Regions from separate parts of the Staphylococcus argenteus genome, predicted to be linked through region 1. Evidence: riboswitches for the same ligand, from Rfam matches in the RefSeq annotation. Region 1 holds a riboswitch; the other holds the start of a gene.
The links. A riboswitch is a leader RNA that binds a small molecule or an ion and turns the genes downstream of it on or off. The one in region 1 is predicted to bind FMN.
Positions count from the first base shown of each region.

Region 1 (3,249 bases):
CAAAATATGTTGGGCAAGGTTTCCAACCACCTGCAGAAAAAGATGCGATTGAATTTGCGAAGAAACATAAAGATAAAATTGCTAAACGAGGCGAACAATTTTTTATGGATAACTTCGGTCTAAAAGTTAAAGCTACCAATGTTGTAGGTAGTGGCGATGGTGTAGAAGTATTCGTTCATTGTGATGACCACGATATCGTATTTAATGCGAGTATTCCATTTGATAAATCGATCATAGACAGTAATAGTTCATTAAGAAGTGAGGATAAAGGTGATGATATGAGTACTTTAGTTGGTACAGTACTCAGTGGCTTTGAATATCGAGCACATAAGGAAGAGTTGGATAATTTAACAGAAGTTTTAAAAGAATATAAAAGTAAATATAAATATACTGGTTATACTGAAAATGCAATTATGAAAACGCAGAATAGTGGTTTTAGAAATGAATATTATTATTTGACTGCTGTTCCATATACTCTAGATGAATATAAAAAGTATTTTCAACCCTTAATCAAAGAGAATGATAAGTCTTTTAGGGATGGTATGAAAAACTCAAAAAAACAACTTAAAGATAAATCTCGTCCATATGTTGTTACAACTTTATTTAGCACTAAAGACAATTACACAAAAGACAATACAATAGACGAGATGATTGATTTTTCTGAAGTACTAAAAAAGAAAAAGAATATTCCTCATGATTTGAATGTTTCTCTTCAAATTGCTGATAAATATATTAACACAACAAGACCTAATTATAGTAAGAAAGATTCAATAGAAGTAGGAGTATTTAATCATGAAAAAGGCAACGTTAATAATTAGTTTTTCTTATAGGTAATAAAAGGGTAGTGTCAAAAAAGTATCTAAAAATTGCCATCCCCAAAACCTATCAAACCTATCCAGCCAATGAACTTAAATCACCAATGCATCATGCAACACCAACGTAACTATGCTCTAATTTAAGCATAGTTATTGAGGTTTTGTGATATATAGTATAAAATTAATGAGAATTAAATTTAATAATGTTAAATTCATCTTCGGGGTCGGGTGTAATTCCCAACCGGCAGTAAATTAAGCCTGCGACCTGCTAGTATGTTTCATATTAGTGGCTGATCTAGTGAGATTCTAGAGCCGACAGTATAGTCTGGATGGGAGAAGATGGAGGTTTTTTGTTGTGCAATAATCCTCCTATTCTTACGAGATGAATGGAAGGAGAAAATTGAATATGCAACAAAATAAACGTCTTATCACTATAAGTATGTTGAGCGCAATTGCGTTTGTGTTAACTTTTATCAAGTTTCCTATACCATTTCTGCCACCATACTTAACTTTAGATTTTAGTGATGTACCGTCATTACTGGCAACATTTACATTTGGACCAGTTGCCGGAATCATTGTAGCGCTAGTCAAAAATTTATTAAATTACTTATTTAATATGGGTGATCCAGTTGGACCGTTTGCTAACTTTTTAGCGGGCGCAAGTTTCTTATTAACTGCATACGCCATCTATAAAAATAAACGTTCAACAAAATCTTTGGTTACTGGATTAATCATCGCAACAATTGTTATGACTATTGTGTTGAGTATCTTGAACTATTTCGTTCTATTACCTTTATACGGAATGATTTTCAATTTAACTGATATCGTAAATAATCTTAAAGTAATCATTGTGTCAGGAATTATACCATTCAATATTATCAAAGGTATCGTCATTTCTATTGTATTTATTTTGCTATATAGAAGGCTGGCGAATTTCTTGAAAAGAATTTAATAAACTTTAATCAAAATAATTACACATAAAAATATAAGCAGGCAACTATCAATTAACGATAGCATACCTGCTTTTTATATTGAGTATTAATCACAACGCATCAATTTATTCATATTTTAAAGCGTCCCCATCAAATGATTCGTCTGCAATTTTAATAGAATCTGTAGGGCAACCATCTAATGCATCTTCCATGTCTTCATATAATTCTTCTGGTACTTCTGCAGTACCTTGGTTATCGTCAAGGATTACGAAAGCAATACCTTCGTCGTCGTAATCATATATATCTGGCGCTGCTGCACCGCATGCACCACATGCAATACAAGTATCCATATCAACGATTGTATATTTTGCCAATGTCTTCGCCTCCTTTGATAAAAATGCTAAAATAGTAATGTGACTAAAATTTTAGACAGCATCTTTTTTATTTTCAAATTATCCGTTTTACAGAGTGAGGGTTAAACTTGCAACACATTATAAAAACAGCATTACAACAAACATTTAACTATAAAACAAATAAAAGTATTTACAATATATTAGTCGGTAAGAAATCTCACCAAACCTTTTTTGACGCTTGTAGTCAACAACAGTTGTCATTATATCATAGTTTACCACTATTAAAATATCCGTCTTTTGAGCTATTTTTAGAAAATATTAATGAATTTAACTCTAAAATAGAAATTGCTTTGCATCCAAGGTTTACATTTGAAAGCATGGTGCAAACATTTCAGGCAATACAACTATTAGTTCAGACGATGTCTAATATTAAGCAACAAGAATTTCAATTTATTCCAATCTCTCAAAATAATAAGATACAAGAAACAGTGAAAATTGTCTATAACCATATTAAAGAAAAAGAATTACAAAGTGATTTTGAAAATGAATTGCATAATTTATTTAAAGCAATTGAAGTTAAAGGACCTTGTTATTTACATTATTATTTGCAAGGCTATGATGAGCCAATGTATACACGACAGCAAGTGAGTTTAATAGAACAAATATCACAGCAACAGTTATTTGAGTACGAAATGAATAATTTAGTGGCAATGATGTTTGAATTAGAAAGTGATGACTATACAGTTTTATCAAGTTTAATAATGAAACCTACATTATCAAATCAGACATTTATTACTTATACAAAATTACTTGAACCCGTTTCAATGGAAAGCATTGCTTCACAACAGCAAGTTAAAATTAATACAATAGAAGATCATGTGTTAGAAATTTTAATAAAAGGTTATATGTCAAATTATGATGACTATGTTGATGACGCACTAATGCAGCAATTTTTTAATTTTTATCAGCAACATCGTGGTGAACGATTAAAATATTACAAAGATAAATTTGACTCACTTTCATACTTCCAAATAAAAGTATTGATTGTTGGAATTGAAAGAGGTGATCTCAATGTTGCATAAAGCTTTAAAAGATAATTTTGGATTTGACAGTTTTAAACCAGGTCAACAAGAAATAATAGAAAGTGTA
Region 1 is NC_016941.1:1,484,267-1,487,515, reverse strand. Features, by position in the region: gene SAMSHR1132_RS06950 (DUF1672 domain-containing protein) at 1-818, shown strand, start outside; FMN riboswitch at 1,026-1,160, shown strand; gene SAMSHR1132_RS06945 (ECF transporter S component) at 1,222-1,767, shown strand; gene SAMSHR1132_RS06940 (ferredoxin) at 1,873-2,121, opposite strand; gene SAMSHR1132_RS06935 (helix-turn-helix domain-containing protein) at 2,229-3,182, shown strand; gene SAMSHR1132_RS06930 (RecQ family ATP-dependent DNA helicase) at 3,172-3,249, shown strand, end outside.

Region 2 (3,249 bases), 310 kb from region 1:
CCATCCAAAATTACCAATTACAATGACAAGCCGTTCTGCTAATTTACCTAGTGTGCGTGGCACAATGATTGATATTAAATTTAATTATTTAACAAAAGAGAAGTTGAATGAAATTAAGAAAATACATTTCGGTAATGCGCCCCTTGATACTTTAGTTTCATTATTTTTAAAAGAGTGTGATGACTACAATATAGACTTTATAAAGTTAGTCAAAAGACGTACAGGAAATCATATTCAGGACTTAAAATATGATTTAAATAATCCAAAAGAGATGGGAATATTTCAAAGTATTATCGAACATTTAAAAGAAAATTTAAATTGGATATGGAATAGTTTGAATATCGAAGATCAGTATAGATTTAACAATAAGTATAGTAAAATCATTCAATTAAATTCTAATCCGATGCCACCAAGAACAGCTAAGCTAATCATTCAGTTAATTGAAAATGAGTCTTTAATATTAAAAAAAGGTTTGGATGATATAGTTTATAATAATAATTTGTATCACTTTTCATACAATAATCAAGAAATAAAAGATGTATTCAATGTTGTGATTAATGCAACTGGTGCAAAAAATCATTTATCTGAATTAGATGAAGATGACCAGTTAATGAAAAATCTTGAGAACAGACAAATTGTACAAGCGCATCCAATGGGTGGGATACAAATCATACCTGAAACTAATCAAGTCATTAGTCCTAGATTTGGCACATTGACTAATATGATAGCAATAGGACAAATGACAAATGGTGTTAATAAACTGCGCAATGGTGTGAAGATGATTGTTGAACAAGTTGCGAATACAGTGTCTCAATTATATGAAGTGTTAGAATCTTATGAACAACAAAATCATCTTAATTGATAAAATGGCATACTATATTTTATATAAATCTAAACTGAAATGAATAGAGAGTGTGTTCAAAAAAAACAAAAATCAACTTTTTGAATATAATGTTTTTAAATAACTAAATACGTATATTCAAACCGACATTAATTGTATTTTCTGAAAACATATAGTATCATTTTAAACGTAGTAGACATACTATAAACTCAAATGATCTATAACAATTTCATAAATAATTCTTTCGGGGCAGGGTGAAATTCCCAACCGGCAGTAAATTAAGCCTGCGACCCGCTAATATTTTGTATATTAGTGGCTGATCTAGTGAGACTCTAGAGCCGACAGTTAAAGTCTGGATGGGAGAAAGAATATCAGTTATCGACACAGATAATGTAGCGTATTTGTAAAATTAATTACAAATAGGCTTATTTAACGATATATTTTTACTCCTTGCATCGGATTTTTTGATGTGAGGATTTTTGTTTATAGAGGTGATAATTTGAGTCAATTTATGGATTACGCGATTCAACTTGCGAACATGGTACAAGGGCAAACGGGTGTTAATCCTCCTGTTGGTGCAGTTGTAGTTAAAGAAGGTAGAATTGTAGGTATCGGTGCACACTTGAAGAAAGGTGACAAACATGCAGAAGTTCAAGCTTTAGACATGGCCAAACAAGATGCCGTTGATGCAACTATTTATATCACGTTAGAACCATGTAGCCATTTTGGTTCTACGCCACCATGTGTTAATAAAATTATAGAGTGCAAAATTGCCAAAGTAATTTATGCTACAAAAGATGATTCGTTAGATACACATGGTGATGATAAATTACGCGCTAGTGGTATTGAAGTAGAGTGTGTTAATGATGAACGTGCTGCGCGTTTATATAGTGATTTTTTCAAAGCGAAAGCACAGCAAATACCACAAGTTACTGTAAAAGTTTCTGCAAGTTTAGATGGTAAACAAGCTAATGACTATGGACAAAGTCAATGGATTACGAATAAAGAGGTTAAACAAGATGTCTATCAATTAAGGCATAACCATGACGCTGTGTTAACAGGTCGTGGCACGATCGAATTAGATAATCCGCAATATACAACACGTATTCAAGATGGAAAAAATCCAACAAAGATAATTTTGTCAAAGTCCGGAAATATTAGTTTTAATAAACAAATTTACCAAGATGAATCAACGCCAATTTGGATATATACTGAAAATCCAAATTTAACAACGAATAAAACACATGTTGAAATTATTTATTTGAAGTCATGTGATTTAACAACAATACTTCATGATTTATATAAAAAAGGTGTTGGTACTTTGCTAGTCGAGGCAGGGCCAACGATTACTTCAGAATTTCTCCAATCTAATTTTATAGATGAACTTATTCTCTATTTTGCCCCGAAATTAATTGGCGGATCTGGAAATTATCAATTTTATCAAACGAATAAAGTGATGGAAATTCCAGACACAAACCAATTTGAAATTGTTCATTCCGAGTTATTAAATCAAAATGTCAAATTAACTTTACGAAAGAAGTGATGATGCATGTTTACTGGCATCGTTGAAGAAATAGGTGTCGTTAAAAATGTACAAATTCGTCAATCGGTAAGAACGATTGAAATTGAAGCACATAAAATTATTGAAGATATGCATATTGGTGATTCGATTAGTGTGAATGGTGCATGTTTAACAGTTATTGATTTTAGTCCAACCTCTTTTACTGTACAAGTTATTAAAGGTACTGAAAATAAAACCTATTTAGCAGATGTGAAACGACAGTCTGAAGTGAATCTAGAACGTGCAATGAGTGGTAACGGTAGGTTTGGTGGTCACTTTGTATTAGGTCATGTCGATGAACTTGGAACAATTTCTAAAATAAACGAAACTACAAATGCCAAAATTATTACTATCCAATGTTCTAATAATATTATTGAACAATTAGTTAAACAAGGTTCAATAACTGTAGATGGTGTGAGCTTGACAGTTTTTGATAAGCATGCAAATGCATTTGATATTCACCTTATTCCCGAAACAAGACGTTCTACAATTTTAGCGTCAAAAAAAATAGGTGATGATGTACATTTGGAAACGGACGTACTGTTTAAATACGTTGAAAATATTTTAAATAAAAACAACAATCATTTAACTGCGGATAAATTAAGAGCATTTGGATTTTAGGAGGGGTATTATGCAATTCGATAATATAGAGAGTGCTTTAGCAGCTCTGAAAAATGGTGAAACAATTATCGTGGTTGATGATGAAAATCGTGAAAATGAAGGTGACTTAGTTGCTGTCACTGAATGGATGGACGATCAGACTATTAATTTTATGGCGAAAGAAGGAAGAGGCCTCATTTGTGCACCAATGTCTAAAGATATTGCAGAACGATTAGAATTAGTACAA
Region 2 is NC_016941.1:1,796,190-1,799,438, reverse strand. Features, by position in the region: gene SAMSHR1132_RS08455 (FAD/NAD(P)-binding protein) at 1-862, shown strand, start outside; FMN riboswitch at 1,078-1,213, shown strand; gene ribD (bifunctional diaminohydroxyphosphoribosylaminopyrimidine deaminase/5-amino-6-(5-phosphoribosylamino)uracil reductase RibD) at 1,341-2,384, shown strand; gene SAMSHR1132_RS08445 (riboflavin synthase) at 2,391-3,023, shown strand; gene SAMSHR1132_RS08440 (bifunctional 3,4-dihydroxy-2-butanone-4-phosphate synthase/GTP cyclohydrolase II) at 3,034-3,249, shown strand, end outside.
Region 2: another riboswitch for FMN. It lies ahead of ribD (bifunctional diaminohydroxyphosphoribosylaminopyrimidine deaminase/5-amino-6-(5-phosphoribosylamino)uracil reductase RibD); the one in region 1 lies ahead of SAMSHR1132_RS06945 (ECF transporter S component).